2 linked regions of the Lacrimispora indolis DSM 755 genome follow. The main gene of each other region encodes a partner of the protein of the gene in region 2 in a complex. Links are inferred from orthologs where the notes say so. Each region holds a gene or a part of one and is shown on either strand. Other genes may lie near its edges. The genes, in order: secY and secA.

Region 1 (9,469 bases), 1.8 Mb from region 2 along the record:
AAAAAGGACCATTTGCAGATGCTCATTTACTGAAAAAAGTAGATGTAATGAACGCAGCAGGACAGAAGCAGGTAATTAAGACCTGGTCCCGCCGTTCTACAATCTTCCCGCAGATGGTTGGACATACAATTGCAGTTCATGATGGCAGAAAGCACGTTCCGGTATATGTTACAGAAGATATGGTTGGACATAAGCTGGGTGAATTCGTTGCCACAAGAACCTACAGAGGACATGGCAAAGACGAGAAAAAGTCAGGCCGTAAGTAGTAGAGAAACAAACACCTTTGGGCATTCTTACGGATTCCCGGGGGCGTTAAAGTTGAAAGGAGGATTCACCAATGGCTAAGGGACATAGAAGCCAGATTAAGAGAGAAAGAAATGCTGTGAAGGACACCAGACCATCAGCAAAGTTATCCTATGCTAGGGTTTCTGTTCAGAAAGCATGCTTCGTATTAGACGCCATCAGAGGCAAGGATATTATGACAGCACTTGGTATTGTAACTTACAATCCCAGATATGCTTCTACTTTAATAGAGAAGTTATTAAATTCAGCAGTTGCTAACGCTGAGAATAACAACGGTATGGACCCTGCAAAACTTTACGTAGAGGAATGCTTTGCAAACAAGGGACCGACAATGAAGAGAGTAAAACCGAGAGCACAGGGCCGCGCTTACAGGATCGAAAAGAGAATGAGCCATATCACCATCGTGCTTAATGAAAGATAAGGAGGCAAATAATGGGACAGAAAGTTAATCCACACGGCTTAAGAGTCGGTGTTATTAAAGACTGGAACTCAAAATGGTATGCTGAAGCTGATTTCGCAGATAACCTGGTAGAAGATTATGCGATCAGAAAGTTTCTTAAGAAGAGATTATACAGCGCCGGCATTTCTGATATCGAAATTGAAAGAGCATCTGACCGCGTGAAGGTTACAATCCACACAGCGAAACCAGGTGTTGTTATCGGCAAGGGCGGATCTGAGATTGAAAAATTAAAAGTTGAAGTTCAGAAGCTTACAGATAAGAAGTTATTTGTTGATATCAAGGAAATTAAAAGACCTGACAAAGATGCTCAGTTAGTAGCTGAATCCATTGCACAGCAGTTAGAGAACCGTGTATCCTTCCGCCGGGCGATGAAGTCCACCATGGGACGTTCCATGAAGTCTGGCATAAAGGGCATCAAGACTGCAGTTGCAGGACGTCTTGGCGGCGCTGATATGGCTCGTACAGAGTTCTACAGCGAAGGAACCATTCCGTTACAGACACTCAGAGCAGATATTGACTATGGTTTCGCTGAAGCAGATACAACCTTCGGTAAGATCGGTGTTAAGGTATGGATCTACAATGGCGAAATACTTCCAACTAAAGGAAACAAGGAAGGGAGCGATAAATAATGTTAATGCCTAAAAGAGTTAAACGTCGTAAACAGTTCCGTGGATCCATGGCTGGTAAAGCGTTAAGAGGCAATACCATCAGCAACGGCGAGTTTGGTTTAGTTTCCACAGAACCATGCTGGATTAAATCGAACCAGATCGAGGCAGCCCGTGTTGCTATGACCCGTTATATCAAGCGTGGCGGTAAAGTCTGGATCAAGATTTTCCCGGATAAACCTGTAACAGCAAAGCCAGCAGAAACCCGTATGGGTTCCGGTAAGGGCGCTCTGGAATACTGGGTAGCAGTAGTAAAACCAGGCCGTGTATTATTCGAAATCGCTGGAGTACCTGAAGAAACAGCACGTGAAGCTTTACGTCTTGCTATGCATAAGTTACCGTGCAAGTGTAAGATTGCTGCTAAAGCAGATTTAGAAGGCGGTGAATGACAGTGAAAATTGATAAGTATGTTGAAGAATTAAAAGGAAAATCCGTTGCAGAGCTGCATGTAGAATTAGTAGCTGCAAAGAAAGAACTTTTCAACTTAAGATTCCAGAATGCAACCAACCAGCTTGACAACACAAGCAGGATCAAAGAGGTTCGCAAGAACATTGCCAGAATTCAGACTGTTATAACTGAGAAGGCTAAATTAGCTTAAGTTGCAGTTTTTTTAAAAAAGCACGACACACACGAGCGTGTGTAAACTTATAGATTGGGCCGCCAGGGCCAAAACTCGAAAGGAGAATACCGAACGTGGAAAGAAATTTAAGAAAAACCCGTACTGGTAAGGTTGTGAGCAGCAAGATGGATAAGACTATCGTTGTAGCGATTGAAGACCATGTAGAACATCCTTTATACGGCAAGATCGTAAAAAGAACGTATAAATTAAAAGCCCATGATGAGAAAAACGAATGCAATATGGGCGATACAGTGAAAGTAATGGAAACAAGACCGCTGTCAAAAGACAAGAGATGGAGACTTGTTGAGATTATCGGAAGAGCGAAATAATTTATTTCCAGGAAGGAGTAACAGGTATGATTCAGCAGGAAACCAGATTAAGGGTTGCCGACAATACCGGTGCAAAAGAGATCCTTTGTATCCGTGTTATGGGCGGCTCTACAAGAAGATATGCTAATATTGGTGATGTTATCGTTGCCAGCGTAAAAGATGCAACGCCTGGTGGTGTTGTTAAAAAGGGCGACGTTGTAAAGGCCGTAGTTGTACGCACCGTTAAGGGTGCACGCCGCAAAGACGGTTCCTATATCAAGTTCGATGAGAATGCTGCCGTAATTATCAAAGATGACAAGACTCCAAAAGGAACTCGTATCTTTGGACCGGTTGCCAGAGAGTTAAGAGAGAAACAGTTCATGAAGATTGTTTCCTTAGCTCCAGAAGTATTATAAGGAGGTGTCGGACTGTGCATAAAATTAAAAGAGATGACCTGGTAAAGGTTATCGCAGGAAAAGATAAAGACAAACAGGGCAAAGTTCTTCACATAGATACGAAGAATAACAGAGTGGTAGTGGAAGGCATCAACATGATCACAAAGCATGTAAAGCCAGGCCCAGGCAGCCCACAGGGTGGTATCATACAGAAAGAAGCTGCACTTGATATCTCCAACGTAATGCTTGTTGTTGACGGAAAAGCGACCAGAGTTGGTTTTGAAGTAAAAGACGGCAAAAAAGTCCGTGTTGCAAAAGCGACCGGTAAAGTAATTGACTAATTCGGAGAGGAGGAATAAAAATTGGCTAGATTAAAAGAGATATACCAGACAGAGATCGTAGAAGCTATGATCAAGAAATTTGGATATAAGAACGTCATGGAAGTGCCGAAGTTAAATAAGATTGTCATCAATATGGGTATTGGTGAAGCAAAGGAAAATGCCAAGATTTTAGACTCTGCAGTAAGAGATTTAGAAATCATCTCCGGTCAGAAGGCAGTCTTGACAAAAGCTAAGAAATCAATTGCAAACTTCAAAATCAGAGAAGGTATGCCGATTGGCTGCAAAGTAACCTTACGCGGTCAGAGAATGTATGAATTTGCTGATCGTCTGATCAACCTTGCGCTTCCTCGTGTACGTGACTTCAGAGGTGTAAATCCTAATGCATTCGACGGCAGAGGAAACTACGCTCTTGGCATTAAGGAACAGCTTATTTTCCCTGAAATTGAGTACGATAAAGTTGACAAGGTAAGAGGTATGGACGTTATTTTCGTTACTACCGCTAAGACAGACGAAGAAGCCCGTGAACTTTTGACATTATTCAATATGCCATTTGCAAAATAGTAGGAGGAAGAATCCATGGCAAAGACTTCAATGAAGATCAAACAGCAGAGACCTGCAAAATTCTCCACAAGAGAATACAATCGCTGCAGAATCTGTGGTCGTCCACATGCTTATTTAAGAAAATACGGAATCTGCAGAATCTGCTTCCGTGAATTAGCATACAAGGGCCAGATCCCAGGCGTTAGAAAAGCAAGCTGGTAAAATAAGGAAGGAGGCAATTTCAAAATGACTATGAGCGATCCAATCGCAGATATGCTTACAAGAATCCGTAATGCAAATACTGCAAAACATGATACAGTAGATGTACCTTCATCTAAGATGAAATTAGCTATTGCTGATATCCTTGTAAAAGAGGGATACATTAAAAAATATGATGTCGTAGAAGACGGTGCATTCCAGACCATCAGGATCACCTTAAAATACGGTAAAGATAAGAATGAGAAAATCATTACAGGTATTAAGAGAATCTCCAAGCCAGGTTTACGTGTATACGCAAACAAGGAAGAGTTACCTAAAGTACTTGGCGGTTTAGGAACAGCTATTATCTCCACAAACCAGGGCGTAATTACCGATAAGGATGCACGCACTATAGGTATCGGCGGAGAAGTACTGGCATTTGTTTGGTAATTAACAGAAGCATCTGAAAACAGAAGGAGCGCAAAGTTCTTTCCGAAAATTTAAGGAGGTAAACGGCATGTCACGTATAGGAAGAATGCCTATCGCGGTTCCGGCAGGCGTAACTGTTGCAATCGCAGAAAATAATAAAGTGACTGTAAAAGGTCCTAAGGGAACTCTTGAAAGAGTGTTGCCATCTGAGATGACAATCAAAGAAGAAGATGGTCATATCGTTGTTACAAGACCTAACGATTTAAAGAAGATGAAATCCTTGCACGGTCTGACAAGAACCTTAGTAAACAACATGGTCGTTGGTGTTACCAACGGTTATGAGAAAAAGCTTGAAATCAATGGTGTTGGCTACAGAGCACAGAAGCAGGGCAAGAAACTGGTTCTTTCTCTTGGCTATTCCCACCCGGTAGAGATGGAAGATCCCGAAGGCATCGAATCTACCATGGAAGGACAGAACGTCATCATTATTAAAGGTATCGATAAAGAAAAAGTTGGCCAGTACGCTGCTGAAATCAGAGATAAGAGAAGACCTGAACCGTATAAGGGCAAGGGTATCAAGTATGCTGACGAAGTGATCAGACGTAAAGTTGGTAAGACTGGTAAGAAATAATTAAGGAGAGTGTAAAGATGGTTAGCAAACAGTCAAGAAGCGAAGTTCGCGTTAAAAAACACAACAGATTACGTAACCGTTTTGCAGGCACTGCAGAAAGACCGCGTTTAGCTGTGTTTAGAAGCAATAATCATATGTATGCTCAAATTATTGACGATACAGTTGGTAAGACTTTAGTCGCTGCTTCTACAGTAGAAAAAGAAGTAAAGGCAGAATTAGAGAAAACTAACGACGTTGATGCTGCAGCATATGTAGGTACCGTAGTGGCAAAGAGAGCCATTGAAAAAGGAATCAAAGAAGTTGTCTTTGACAGAGGCGGATTTATATATCAGGGTAAGATTCAGGCATTAGCAGACGCAGCCAGAGAAGCTGGTCTGGAATTCTAAGTAGAGAGGAGAATGACAGCGTGAAACGTACAATTTTTGAGGCAAGTCAGTTAGAATTAAACGACAGAGTAGTTGCTATCAAGCGCGTATCTAAAACCGTTAAAGGTGGACGTACCATGAGATTCTCTGCTTTAGTAGTCGTAGGTGATGGCAATGGCCACGTAGGTGCTGGTCTTGGCAAAGCCGGTGAAGTTCCAGAAGCAATCCGTAAGGGAAAAGAGGCTGCCGTTAAGAACATGGTTGCGGTTCCCATTGATGAGAACAGCAGCATTCCTCATGACCTGATCGGTAAATTCGGAAGTGCATCTGTACTTCTTAAGAGAGCTAACGAAGGTACAGGAGTTATCGCAGGAGGCCCTGCACGTGCGGTTTTAGAGCTTGCAGGTATTAAGAATATTCATTCTAAGTCCTTAGGTTCCAATAATAAGACCAATGTAGTTTTAGCTACTATCGAGGGATTAACCCGGTTAAAAACTCCTGAGGAAGTTGCAAAGCTTCGCGGCAAATCTGTAGAAGAGATTTTAGGCTAAGGAGGATATGAAAATGGCAGATAAATTAAAAATCACATTGGTGAAATCCCCGATCGGCGCAGTTCCGAAGCATAAAGCAACCGTTGAAGCATTAGGCTTAAAGAAGCTTCATAAGACAGTTGAAATGCCGGACAATAACGCGGTCAGAGGTATGATCGCCAACGTGCGTCATTTAGTAAAAGTTGAAGAGATTTAAGAGAATACAGTAAGGAGGTGCAAGCGATGGATTTATCAAATTTACAGCCTGCGTTAGGTTCCAAACACAGCGACAACTTCAGAAGAGGCCGCGGACATGGTTCAGGAAACGGCAAGACAGCAGGTAAGGGTCATAAGGGACAGAAGGCACGTTCCGGTGCTACCAGACCAGGTTTTGAAGGCGGCCAGATGCCTTTATACAGACGTATTCCTAAGAGAGGCTTTACAAATAGAAATACTAAAACCATTATCGGTATCAATGTAAATGCATTAGAGGCATTCGAAAACGATACGGTTGTTACTGTTGAAACTTTAATAGAGAGCGGTATTGTTAAGAATCCGCGTGACGGTGTTAAGATCCTTGGAAATGGAGAATTAACCAAAAAGCTTACAGTAAAGGTAGATGCTTTCAGCGAAGGCGCAAAAACCAAAATCGAGGCTTTAGGTGGAACCTGCGAGGTGATCTAATATGTTAAAAACACTCCGTAATGCATTCAAGATCAAGGACTTAAGAAAGAAACTCATCTTTACGTTCCTGATGCTGGTGGTTACCAGAATCGGTTCTCAGCTGCCGATTCCAGGAGTTGAAACAAGCTTTTTCAAAGATTTTTTTGCTCAGCAGAACAACGATGCGTTTGGATTTTTCAACGCCATGACTGGCAGCTCTTTTACCAACATGTCCGTGTTCGCTCTGAGCATTACCCCTTACATCACATCTTCCATCATCATGCAGCTTTTGACCATTGCGATTCCAAAGCTTGAGGAAATGCAGCGAGATGGTGAAGACGGAAGAAAAAAGATTGCAGAATACACCCGTTACGTAACAGTTGGTCTGGCTTTGATCGAGTCCGTCGCTATGGCGGTCGGATTCGGCGGCCAGGGTCTGTTAAAAGAATTTAATGCCTTAAGCATTATTATCGCTGTTGCAACCATGACGGCAGGAAGTGCTCTTCTGATGTGGATCGGTGAGCGGATTACGGAAAAGGGTGTAGGCAATGGTATTTCCATGGTCCTGTCATTTAACATCATTTCCAGCTTTCCGACTGATGCGTCAACCTTATATACCAGATTTATGTCTGGAAAATCGGTTGCCGTAGCAGCAGTTGCAGCCATTGTTATCATTGCTGTTATTGTGGCAATCGTGGTATTTGTTATTATCCTTCAGGATGGAGAGAGAAGGATTCCAGTACAGTATTCCAAAAAGATGCAGGGACGGAAGATGGTCGGCGGCCAAGCCACCAATATTCCGTTAAAAGTGAATACAGCCGGCGTTATTCCGGTGATTTTCGCTTCCTCCATTATGTCGTTCCCGGTTGTAATCTCCCAGTTCTTTGGGGCGAGTATCAACTACAACAGCATTGGAGGCCACATTTTGGCGGCGCTGAACTCTTCCAGCTGGTTCAAGCCGGAAAGACCGGTGTATACTATCGGCCTGGCCGTTTACGTGGCACTTATTATTGTGTTCGCTTACTTCTATACATCAATTACGTTTAACCCGCTTGAAGTTGCGAATAACATGAAGAAGTCCGGCGGCTTTATCCCGGGTATCCGCCCAGGAAAGCCTACCAGCGATTACCTCAATTCTATTTTAAACTATATCGTATTTATAGGCGCATGCGGCCTGACGATTATCTGTATCGTTCCGATCATGGTGTCCGGTTTATTCAATGTAAGCCGTTTATCATTCGGCGGCACATCCTTGATCATCATCGTCAGCGTAGTCTTAGAAACGTTAAAGGCGATTGAATCTCAGATGCTTGTGCGCTATTATAAAGGCTTTTTAAACGATTAGAGGACAAACCAAGAGAAACACGCGCGGCGTGTTTTTCTTGGAATTTGTATTATTATCCTTAAAGAAGTTATGTATTTCATGTAAGGGAGGGACTGTCTATGAAAATTATCATGTTAGGTGCTCCTGGTGCCGGCAAAGGCACCCAGGCAAAAAAGATTGCCGAAAGGTATCAGATTCCCCATATTTCTACCGGAGACATTTTTCGCTCCAACATCAAGGAGGGGACAGAGTTAGGCAGGAAGGCAAAGGAATACATGGATCAGGGTGCTCTTGTGCCGGATGAACTGACCATTGGGATGCTCATGGACCGCATTCAGAAGGAAGACTGTGTAAACGGATACGTACTGGATGGTTTTCCTAGAACCATTCCGCAGGCTGAAAGCCTTAAAAAGGCACTTTCTGAGATGGGGCAGAAGATTGACTTTGCGATTAATGTAGACGTACCGGATGAGAAGATTATAGACAGAATGGCAGGCCGCCGTGCCTGTATTGCCTGTGGAGCTACATATCACATTGTGTATAATCCAAGCAGGGTTCCCGATGTATGTGATGTATGCGGGGCAGGTCTTGTCCTGCGGGATGATGATAAGCCGGAAACTGTTAAAAGACGTTTGTCGGTCTACCATGATCAGACGAAACCTCTGATCGATTATTATAAGGAAGCAGGTGTACTGGTGAATATCGATGGAACACAGGATTTAAGCAAGGTGTTCTCGGACATCTCTGCTGTTTTAGGAGCATAGTTTATGTCAGTTACGATCAAATCTGCAAGAGAGATAGAACTTATGAGAGAGGCAGGAAAGATTCTTTGTAAAACTCATGAAGAGCTTTCAAAAGCCTTGAAGCCGGGAATGACAACCTGGGATATTGATCATCTGGGAGAAGAAATCATAAGGAGTTATGGCTGTACGCCCTCTTTCCTGAATTATAATGGTTATCCTGCATCCATCTGCGTTTCCGTAAACGATGAGGTGGTTCACGGGATTCCAAGTAAGAAGCGTGTTTTAGCAGAGGGCGATATCGTAAGTCTGGATGCCGGAGTTATTTACAAAGGATATCATTCCGATGCAGCAAGGACTTACGGGATCGGAGAGATCACTCCTTTCGCAGGACAGCTCATAGAAGTGACAAGACAATGTTTCTTTGAAGGGATTAAATTTGCAAAATCTGGCAATCATCTGAATGATATATCTGCTGCAATCCAGAACTATGCGGAAAAGTTTGGCTTTGGAGTTGTCCGGGATCTGGTAGGCCATGGAATCGGCTCTCATTTGCATGAGGAGCCAGAGGTACCGAACTTTGCACGGAAAAGACGGGGAATCAAATTAAAGCCGGGAATGACTCTGGCCATCGAACCCATGATCAATGGGGGAACGCCTGAGGTCGTATGGCTTGACGACGATTGGACCGTTGTAACAGAAGATGGAAACCTTTCCGCCCATTACGAAAATACCGTACTGATCACGGAGGGTGAACCGGAGATCCTTTCTCTGGTTTCCCATGTCCGATGAGGAAGTGTCCATGATGTTAGGCACCGGAGCATTTGTAAGATCTGTGGCAGGACACGATAAAGGCGGTTATTTCTTCATATTACGGGAGGAAGGGGAATATATATATCTGGTGGACGGAAAATACAGACGTCTGGACTGCCCGAAGAAGAAAAAGAAAAAGCATGTG
Region 2 (10,128 bases):
ATGCAGCGCTTTGCCACATTAAAAATTCTTTCCTTGTCTGCGACGGAGCTACCGCCAAATTTTTTCACTACTAACATTGATGCCTCCTGGCGAAAAGTCAAGCGGATATTCCCATCCGCTTTGCTGTATGCTCATAAACTGTTACACCTTGTAAAGCGGAGATTCCAGCTCCGCTTCACGCCTTATCAGCGGGGCATTCAGCCCCCCGCTGATACAAGCAAGCCACCATGCCCGCTGTTTCGTTCTCCACAAACCGGAAGCAGGGGATTACTTGTTTGCATTCAATTCTGCGCGGATGCGCTGCCTGATCCCTGACAGCTTTTTCGCTTTTTCTTCATATTCTTCTTCAGTCATGACTTCAGTAAGGACCGCAAATTCATCCATATGGTCCAGTTCCACCACTTCCACCTTTCCGAATACTTCCTCCACTTCTTTCATGCGCTTTTCAGCGATCCCCTTGATTCTTACAAAATAGCGGAAGGAGAAGCTGTCTATGGCTGAAATGGCAAGGCTTTCCCTGTCCCAGCCCATTTCCACATGACGGCCATTGTCTTTCAGGGCTTCAATAATATCCGCGGCCACAGCGCTGGCTGTGGGAAGCTTTCCTGCTCCGCTTCCGTAGAACATGGAAGTGCCTAACATATTTCCTTTTACAAGAATGCCGTTATATACGTCATTTACCGAATATAAGGGGTGATCCTTTCCGATCATGACCGGGGCTACAAATGCATGGGCAATCCCTTCCCGGATTCTGCTTGAACCAAACAGCTTCACAGAGGTTCCCATTGCATCGGCATAGCGGAAATCCACATCCGTTATTTTTGTAATCCCTTCTGTATAAATATGCTCGTAATTGACCTCGTGTCCCGTTGCCACGGCTGTCAGAATGGCAATCTTTCGACAGGTGTCGTGTCCTTCCACATCGGCTTCCGGGTTTCTTTCCGCATAACCAAGCTCCTGAGCCTTTCTTAAGGCCGCTTCAAAGGTCTCTCCCGCTTTGTCCATTTTTGTCAATATATAGTTTGTGGTTCCATTTAAAATTCCGGTGATCTCTTCAATCTCCTCCCCGGCAAGGGAGGTGTAAAGAGGGCGTATGATGGGAATGCCTCCGCCTACGCTGGCCTCGAAAAAGAAGTTCACGTTATGTTCTCTGGCAATCTCTAAAAGCTCGGTGCCGTATGCAGCCACCAGGGCCTTGTTGGAGGTTGCCACATGTTTTCCTGCCTCTAAGCTTGCCTTTACAAAGGGATAAGCGGGATTTAATCCTCCCATAGTCTCGATCACCATGGACACTTCAGAATCCTTCTCAATGACGGAAAAGTCATGAACAATTCTTTTTTCCATTGGATCCCCCGGGAATTCCCTTAAATCCAGAACATACTTCACTTCTACCTTGTCGCCGACCCTTTTGGCAATCATCTCCCTGTTTCTTTCCAAAACCTCTGCCACGCCTGATCCAATGGTACCATAGCCCATAATTGCAATATTTTTCATATCTCTCTACTCCCTGGCTAAAATTTTAACGTAGTGGACCCCATTTTTTTCTTCCATATCCTCCACCATTTTTGAAACATTGCCGGTTGTCTCAAGGACTTCCACGCTTAATGTCAAGGTGGCCACCCCATTGACCGGAATGCTCTGGTGTATGGTAAGGATATTGGCTCGGTACACAGCTACCACATGAAGCAGGTCGGACAGTAAGCCCGGTTCATCATCCATCTGCATCACAAGAGTAATGGTTTTTCCCTTTGTATTATCATAAAAAGGAAAGATATCATCCTTATACTTATAAAAAGAGCTGCGGCTGATCCCCACCCGGTCAGTCGCCTCCTGAACAGTGATGACGCGCTCCGATTCCAACAGCTTTTTTGCCTCAACTACTTTCAGCAATACTTCAGGTACAGCCTTCTGCTTTACCACAAAATATTTACTTTTTTCTTCCATAATAAAAATATCTTCCCTTCTGTGTCCGCAACCGAAATACATCTGTGCTCATAGGGAAGATATTATCATATTTATGCAGGGTATGCAACTATTTTTCTATTTATTTTCTTTGGTTCTTAAAAAAATACAGGGAAAGACTTCTATTCCTCACTGCTGTCTCCGGCCTTTGCTCCTGTGCTCAGCCAGCGTAAATAGGCGTACATGAACTGATCCAGGGAACCGTCCAGAACGCTTCCAACATTGCCTGTTTCCGCATTGGTCCTGTGATCCTTGACCATGGTATAAGGCTGAAGGACATAGGAACGGATCTGGTTCCCCCAGCCGATCTCCGTCATATCCCCACGGATACCGGAGAGTTTCTCCGCATTTTCCTGCTGCTTTAACAGATAAAGCTTTGCCTTTAACATCTGCATGGCTTTATCCTTGTTCTGGAACTGGGAACGCTCATTCTGACACTGGACCACAATTCCAGTAGGAAGGTGGGTGATGCGGATTGCTGAGGAGGTCTTGTTGATATGCTGCCCGCCTGCACCGCTGGAACGGTAGGTATCAATGCGAAGGTCCTCGTCGTTGATCTCCACATCAAGGTCCTCTTCAATATCCGGCATAACATCACAGGATACAAAGGAGGTCTGGCGTTTGCCTGCAGCATTAAACGGAGAGATGCGCACCAGACGGTGAACGCCTTTTTCCGACTTTAAATACCCATAGGCATTGGTCCCGTTGATCTGCACTGTGACGGACTTGATGCCCGCTTCTTCCCCGTCAAGGTAATCCAGGACCTCCAAAGAAAAGCCTTTCTTCTCTGCCCAGCGGCAGAACATGCGGTACAGCATGCCGCACCAGTCACAGGACTCGGTTCCGCCTGCGCCTGCGTTAAGCCTTAATATGGCGTTGTCACTGTCATACTCTCCGGACAAAAGGGTGTTGATGCGCATGGATTCCAGTTTTTCCTTGAATTCCCTTAACATCTCTTCCACTTCCGGAATCACGGAAGGATCATTCTCCTCATTACCCATTTCGATCATCACGCCGATGTCTTCAAACTTCGTCTCTAAATCCTTATAACTCTGGACCGTATCCTTTAAATTCTTTGCAAATTGTACGATCTTGGCCGACTTTTCAGGATCCTCCCAAAAGCCCGGCTCTTCCATGGACTTATCCAGCTCATCGATCCTCTTTAACTTATTATCTAAGTCAAAGTGAATCCCTCACTTCCACTAATGGTTTTTCAAAGGTTGATAATTCGTATTTGTACTGGTCTAACTCTACCACTGTGTCACCTGCTTTCTGTTTTTAATTTATAAATACAAAATTGGAGTCCGGCCCTTAAAAGGGATGCGAACTCCAATTTTATAAAAATACTATACTAATTTACGTCCGCAGCACTGCTTATATTTCTTACCAGAACCGCATGGACACGGATCATTGGGGTAAACCTTGGCCTCCACCTTTTTCACCGGCGCTTTTGCAGCACTGTCGTCCTTATTGGTTCCTGTCACCTTGGCAGCCGGTTCTCTTTCCACCTTCTGCTCCACGCGGATGTGGAACAGGATCCTTACGGTATCCTCCCTGATTGCCGCCGTCATTTCATCAAACATCTGATATCCGCTCATCTTGTATTCCACCAGCGGATCTCTCTGTCCGTAAGCCTGCAGGCCGATGCCCTGACGCAGCTGGTCCATGTCATCAATATGGGACATCCATTTATTATCAATCACCTTTAAGAGAATCACCCGCTCGATTTCACGGATCTGTTCTCCCTCCGGGAACTCAGCTTCCTTTGATTCATAAAGCTTAATGGCTTCTTCCTTCAGCATGTGCTTCAGCTCATTCTTCCTGATCTTCTTATCCTCAGGAAGAGTGACCGGATTTAAAGGAATGATGGGAAGGAGAAGGGTGTTAAGCTCGTTTAAATCCCAATCTTCCGGTGCCTGGTCCTCACTGATGGAAAGGTCCACCGCATTTTCTACGATGTCGGTCACCATCTTTAAGACAACATCCCGCATATTGTCTCCGTCCAGAACCTTTCTTCTCTCCGCATAAATCACTTCACGCTGTTCGTTCATGACCTCGTCGTATTTGAGAAGGTTCTCACGGATGCCGTAGTTGTTTGTCTCGATCTTCATCTGAGCCTTTTCAATGGCGTTTGAAAGCATCTTGTGCTCGATCTGCTCTCCTTCCGGTACACCAAGGGCATTGAACATACCTACCAGTCGTTCGGAACCAAACAGACGCATTAAGTCATCTTCAAGGGAAATATAAAATCTGGATTCACCCGGATCTCCCTGACGTCCGGAACGGCCGCGCAGCTGGTTATCAATACGGCGTGACTCATGACGCTCAGTACCGATGATCTTTAAACCGCCTGCTGCCTTTGACTCATCGTCAAGCTTAATATCCGTACCACGGCCGGCCATGTTGGTTGCAATGGTCACGGCCTTGTGCACACCTGCATCAGCCACGATCTCAGCTTCCAGCTCATGATATTTTGCATTCAGCACCTTATGGGGAATGCCCCGGCGCCGTAACATGTTGCTTAACATTTCAGAGGTCTCAATGGTAATGGTACCTACCAGGACAGGCTGTCCCTTCTCATAAGCCATTTCCACCTCATTACAAACGGCTTCAAATTTTTCTTTCTTTGTTTTATAAACCGCATCCTCCTGATCCAAACGGGCTACAGGACGGTTGGTTGGAATGGAAATGGCATCCATTCCGTAGGTGTTGCGGAATTCTTTTTCCTCTGTAAGAGCGGTACCGGTCATACCGGCCTTTTTGTTGTACTTATTAAAGAAGTTCTGGAAGGTGATGGTTGCAAGAGTTTTGCTCTCTCTGCGAACATTCACGTGTTCCTTTGCTTCGATGGCCTGATGGAGTCCGTCGGAATAACGTCTTCCGGGCATAATACGTCCCGTAAATTCATCAACGATCAGGACCTCGTCATCCTTTACCACATAATCCTTATCCCGGAACATGAGATAATTGGCGCGAAGGGCCAGAATGATGTTATGCTGGATCTCTAGGTTCTGGGGATCGGATAAGTTCTCAATATGGAAGAACTGCTCTACCTTTTCCACACCCTGTTCGGTCAGGTTCACGACCTTGTCCTTTTCATCCACAACGAAGTCGCCGGTTTCCGTGATCTCTTCTCCCATGATGGCTGCCATCTTGGAAAACTCGCCGGAGGCTTCTCCCCTCTCAAGCTGACGGGCCAGAATGTCGCAGACCTCATACAGCTTTGTGGATTTTCCGCTCTGTCCGGAAATAATAAGAGGCGTTCTAGCCTCATCAATCAATACCGAGTCCACCTCATCAATAATACAAAAGTCTAAATTTCTTAAAACCATCTGTTCCTTATAGATGGCCATGTTATCTCTCAGATAATCGAAACCAAGTTCATTGTTGGTCACATAGGTAATGTCACATTCATATGCGGTACGTCTTTCATCAGAATTCATGGAGTTAAGCACCACACCAACGGTCAAGCCCAGAAATTCATGGACTCTTCCCATCCACTCCGCATCTCGTTTTGCCAGGTAATCGTTGACTGTTACGATCTGCACTCCGTCACCAGCTAAAGCATTTAAGTAAGCAGGGCAGGTGGATACCAGAGTCTTACCTTCACCAGTCTTCATTTCAGCAATACGTCCCTGGTGAAGAACGATTCCTCCGATCAGCTGTACACGGAAATGTTCCATATTAAGAACTCTTCGTGCGGCCTCCCTTACCGTTGCAAAAGCTTCCGGTAAAATGTCGTCAAGAGTTTCGCCCGCAGCAAGCCTTTCTTTAAAAAGCTTTGTATTGTTTCTCAGTTCTTCATCCGTAAGTGCTACCATGGTTGGACGAAGAGATTCTATTTTATCCACAATGGGCTCTATTATTTTTAATTCTCTTTCACTATGAGTTCCAAATATTTTTTGAACGAGGTTCATGATTCATTCTCCTAATCTTTTAACGATCTACACGATACAATCTCGTATATTGTAGCACTAACTCCTCTTTAATTCAACGAATTCATAAAAAATTAACATTCTGGTAATAATCCGGCTCTATTATTCCCAGGTCTTTCCTTTTTTCCCCAGCAAACAACGGCAAAACTGGAAAAAATTATGTCGATCTGACAGATTGCACAAAAAACTTGTTCGATTCTCCGGTTTTCCACATTATCCACATCCCATTGTGTATTTTTCCCCCAGTTTTATCCCCACGATGAAATCCCATAATTAGGGAGAAAAACAGTTATACACCAAGTTATCCACATTATCCACATTTTTTCTCCACATATTCCCATATTTCCCATCCTACCATCAGACGTTCCGCTTTTTGTATATATGTCATAAACTTTCCTTTTTCGACGAAAAGTTCCCTTTTTCCCTTGACTTTTTTACAAGTGCATCTATAGTTTTTCAATAAACTTGGAAAAATATAAGTAGATACATTTTACAATAAATTATCGATTATTATCTTATAATTTTACAATGTAATTGAACTGTTCTAAATAATGTGCTATACTATAACCATCTCAAGAAAAAGGAGCTGATGACTTATGCGTTTTACAATTACAGGGAGAAATATTGAGGTTACACCGGGATTACGCGAGGCAGTCGAGGACAAGCTTGGAAAGCTGGACCGTTTCTTCGCTCCTGCGACAGAAGCAACAGTAAGACTCAGCGTGCAGAAAGAAATGCAGAAAATCGAAGTGACTATTCCAGTGAAAGGACATATAATCAGAGCTGAAGAATCCAGTACAGACATGTACGTTTCCATTGATCTCGTGGAAGAGATCCTGGAACGCCAGTTGAAAAAATATAAGAATAAATTGATCGACAAAAAGCTGAATGCTCCTTCCTTTTCCAAAGCCTTTTTAGAAGAAGAGACCCTGACCGACGATCATGTGGAAATCGTTAAGTCAAAGAAGTTCGCAGTAAAGCCCATGGATCCGGAAGAGGCTTGTATCCAGATGGAACTTCTTGGCCACAACTTCTACGTATTCTTAAATGCGGATACAGAAGAAGTCAATGTGGTTTATAAGAGAAAAGGCGGCTCCTACGGCCTTATTGAACCAGAATTCTAAAACATGAAAAAAAGCAGCCAGGACATTTGTCCGGCTGCTTTTTTGTTTGCTTAAATCCTGGTTAAATACCGCTCCACGCTGGTGATTGCATTTGCGCCGTCGGATACTGCTGTGGAAACCTGGCGAAGCTGCTTGGTACGCACATCTCCGGCTGCGAAAATTCCTGGAACATTGGTTTCACAGTCTTCCTCTGCCTTGATATAACCATGGTCCATTTCCACCAGGTTATTAAAGGCTTCGCTTTGAGGATTGATTCCCACCGCAATGAACACTCCGTCAACCGCAAGCTTTTTCATTTCCTCGGTTTTGGCATTCTTTATGGTCAGGGATTCCACCTGGTCTCCGCCTTCGATCTCCTCTACCACGGTATCCCAGATGATTTCCACATTTTTCTGATTAAACAGCTGGGTCTGCAGGGTCTTTGCTCCCCTCAGCTTATTCCTCCTATGAATTAAGTATACCTTTTTGCACATTCTGGCCAGGAAAATCGCATCCTCAATGGCAACATCACCGCCGCCTACCACGGCTGCCACCTTATTGCGGAAAAATGCGCCGTCACAGGTAGCACAGTAGGAAACTCCCATACCGGTAAGCTCCTCTTCTCCGATCACACTCAGCTTCCGGTGCTGTGCTCCCGTAGCAATGATGACCGTTTTTGTTGCGTAGGTCTTCTCTTCTCCTACCACGGTAAATTCTCCGTCGCCTGCTTCGATCCGAAGCACTTCATCTGTAGAAAATTCCGCTCCCAGCTTTTCTGCATGTTCCCGGAATTTCATGCCAAGATCATAGCCGTTGATTCCCGGCAGCCCCGGGTAATTATCCACTTCATAGGTATTAAGGACCTGCCCGCCGCTGGCGATCTCCTTTTCGATCACTACCATTTTAAGTTCAGCCCTTTTACCATAAACCGCGGCCGAAAGCCCTGCGGGCCCGGACCCGATGATCACGACATCATAAATCTCATTCATATTTATCTACCTGCTTTCTATATTCTATCTGATATTAAGTTTTCTTCCTTCATTATATCTCACCAGCCCTTAAGTATGCAATGCCTGGTTCGTAACAAAATCACAAAATTATAAACCCCCTCTGTCCGGCCACGTTGCATTCTGTCTGATGATTTGATAAAATAAGGGTATCATAAACTGACAGAAAGGGTGATTTTATGGCTAGAAAAACAGTACTCATAACCGGAGCTTCCCGGGGGATCGGAAAAGCCGTTGCAGTTAAGTTTGCAAAAAAAGGATATAACGTGGTCATCAACTGCCTCCACAGCGAGGACCGCCTTTTGCAGGTAAAAAAGGAGCTGGAAGCCTATCAGGTATCTTGTCTTTCCTGCATAGGGGACATGGGGGACACGGACCAGTGCCAGGCACTCTTTGAACAGGTGCGCAGGCAGTTCGGAACACTGGATGTCCTAGTCAACAACGCAGGCATTTCCTACATCGGCCTTTTACAGGATATGAGCACGGATGCCTGGGACCGGATTATCCGCACCAACTTAACCTCAGTATTCAACTGCTGCAAGCTGGCCATTCCCGGAATGGTGGAAAAAAAGCAAGGAAAGATCATTAATATCTCTTCTGTATGGGGAATATCCGGCGCCTCCTGTGAAGTCGCTTACTCAGCCACAAAAGGCGGCATCAACGCCTTTACAAAGGCCTTGGCCAAGGAACTGGCTCCAAGCAATATCCAGGTCAACGCCGTTGCCTGCGGTGCCATTGATACGGAAATGAACCAGTTTCTCGAAGAGGATGAATTAATCGCTCTCATCGATGAGATCCCTGCCGGACGTCTGGGAAAAGCGGAGGAAGTAGCCGACCTGGTTTACCACCTGGGCTATAAAAACTCCTATCTGACCGGGCAGGTCATCGGCCTTGACGGAGGCTGGATTTAAAAAACAACACCCCTTAATAAATCATATGTTGAAAACCCCATGGTGTATACTGACTCCGGAAGACAGGCCGGAGGGGGGATTCGGAGCGAAGTATTTTTGATTTATAGAAGGTGATTCATCAAGAAGTCCTTATCAGTATTCAGGCACTGATAAGGACTTCTAATATATTCATGATTCTCTTATGGATCATTTCTTCTTGCACAATTGCCCTGCTTCCGGATATTCATTGCAAAGCAGCCGGTACGGCGGCTCATCTTCTTCTATTTCCGGAAACCTTCCTACTGCAGCATCCGCAAACCGGTTGTCGTTGTCATCATCATTGCACATGGAGACCTCTCCCAGCAGTACGCTTCCGCCTCTATCCGGTACCGCAAAATCGTGGTACATGCAGGGAGTAATGGTTATGCTTTCTCCCGGAGATAATTTTACCTTTGTTCCGGCAGATACGATGCTTAACTTCCCATCCATGCGGACAGTCACATCCGTATCCAGAATCCTTCCATCTTCTGAACCGTTATACACAGTGATATATACATCATTCCCGCCTCTGTTAATTATATCTTCCATCTTACTCCAGTGAAAATGCATGGCAACTGTTTGCCCTTCATAGAGCATCAGCAGTTTCTCTGCATAGGTTTTTTTATATTGATCCATGTTTAAATTGCCATTGCGGATGGTGAGCAGGGAAAAACCGACCTGGCTGAATTTTCCCAGACCAAAGTCCGTAATATCCCAGCCCAGCTTATTATCCCTGATTTCATCATATTCATATCCCTTATCTGACCATTCCCTTGCAGTCCATTTTGCAAAAGGGGGAATTTCAAATTTATGCTCCCTGATAAGCTGTTCCATATCTTTTATTACCGTATTAATTTCTGACCGTTTCATCAGACCGCTCCTTTCCTGTGCAGCGCCAGACTCTCCCGGGTCAAAGCGGGTCAATACTTATATTCAGATAAAATGACCTCAGGCTTATCTGCGTCCGTTTCCTCAATTTTTTTCCAGTTTGTCAGCAATTCCAGCAATGCGTCGATTAATGCCGTTTCTTTTAAGTGAGCGTAATTTTTATAATAATCAAAGGATTCCTTTCTTCCATTTGAGATCAATACGTAATCAGCTAACTCCGATACCGGTGACTGCCTGTATCCGGTAATGGCCATTATCTTAAGGCCTTTTTCCCTGGCTAATTCCATACCTTGTATAATCTGTC

The links.
Region 1: the proteins of secA (region 2) and secY are in contact, whole or in part, in a crystal structure (PDB 3DIN), measured with the Thermotoga maritima proteins. The link is inferred for Lacrimispora indolis DSM 755 from one-to-one orthologs. Residues at the interface, in WP_004082002.1 of Thermotoga maritima: Glu261, Ala262, Arg263, Lys300, Ala301, Arg302, Thr303, Ile304, Ile305, Leu323, Tyr324, Asp325, Pro326, Val329, Ser330, Tyr333, Ile336, Lys340, Phe345, Val349, Glu363, Phe364, Tyr374, Ser375, Gly376, Gly377, Glu393, Ile395, Thr482, Ser483; in WP_004081795.1 of Thermotoga maritima: Glu108, Gly109, Glu110, Glu111, Ala236, Glu237, Arg238, Arg239, Ile240, Thr241, Ile242, Gln243, Tyr244, Ala245, Arg246, Arg247, Val248, Thr249, Gly250, Arg251, Arg252, Val253, Tyr254, Gly256, Ala257, Ser258, Thr259, Tyr260, Leu261, Pro262.

What each region holds. Positions count from the first base shown.
Region 1 is NZ_AZUI01000001.1:992,469-1,001,937, reverse strand. Bases 5,733-8,630 are described here. They hold secY (preprotein translocase subunit SecY), read left to right. Parts: upstream 5,733-6,469; coding sequence 6,470-7,792; downstream 7,793-8,630. Other genes in these bases: map (type I methionyl aminopeptidase), read left to right, coding at 8,539-8,630; K401_RS0104780 (adenylate kinase), read left to right, coding at 7,891-8,535; rplO (50S ribosomal protein L15), read left to right, coding at 6,028-6,468; rpmD (50S ribosomal protein L30), read left to right, coding at 5,819-6,001; rpsE (30S ribosomal protein S5), read left to right, coding at 5,733-5,805. Outside these bases: rpsS (30S ribosomal protein S19), read left to right, coding at 1-266; rplV (50S ribosomal protein L22), read left to right, coding at 338-724; rpsC (30S ribosomal protein S3), read left to right, coding at 736-1,392; rplP (50S ribosomal protein L16), read left to right, coding at 1,392-1,817; rpmC (50S ribosomal protein L29), read left to right, coding at 1,820-2,026; rpsQ (30S ribosomal protein S17), read left to right, coding at 2,122-2,376; rplN (50S ribosomal protein L14), read left to right, coding at 2,403-2,771; rplX (50S ribosomal protein L24), read left to right, coding at 2,786-3,091; rplE (50S ribosomal protein L5), read left to right, coding at 3,113-3,652; K401_RS0104820 (type Z 30S ribosomal protein S14), read left to right, coding at 3,668-3,853; rpsH (30S ribosomal protein S8), read left to right, coding at 3,878-4,279; rplF (50S ribosomal protein L6), read left to right, coding at 4,347-4,889; rplR (50S ribosomal protein L18), read left to right, coding at 4,907-5,275; more of rpsE, read left to right, coding at 5,296-5,732; more of map, read left to right, coding at 8,631-9,303; K401_RS0104770 (KOW domain-containing RNA-binding protein), read left to right, coding at 9,314-9,469. UniProt on the Escherichia coli protein: The central subunit of the protein translocation channel SecYEG. Consists of two halves formed by TMs 1-5 and 6-10.
Region 2 is NZ_AZUI01000001.1:2,808,255-2,818,382, reverse strand. The notes cover bases 3,095-6,210. They hold secA (preprotein translocase subunit SecA), read right to left. Parts: upstream 5,880-6,210; coding sequence 3,309-5,879; downstream 3,095-3,308. In the rest of the region: K401_RS0113495 (aspartate kinase), read right to left, coding at 1-77; K401_RS0113490 (homoserine dehydrogenase), read right to left, coding at 268-1,494; K401_RS0113485 (ACT domain-containing protein), read right to left, coding at 1,501-1,944; hpf (ribosome hibernation-promoting factor, HPF/YfiA family), read left to right, coding at 6,494-7,021; trxB (thioredoxin-disulfide reductase), read right to left, coding at 7,072-7,989; ymfI (elongation factor P 5-aminopentanone reductase), read left to right, coding at 8,187-8,918; K401_RS0113455 (D-lyxose/D-mannose family sugar isomerase), read right to left, coding at 9,105-9,806; K401_RS0113450 (MurR/RpiR family transcriptional regulator), read right to left, coding at 9,857-10,128. UniProt on the Escherichia coli protein: Required for protein export, interacts with the SecYEG preprotein conducting channel.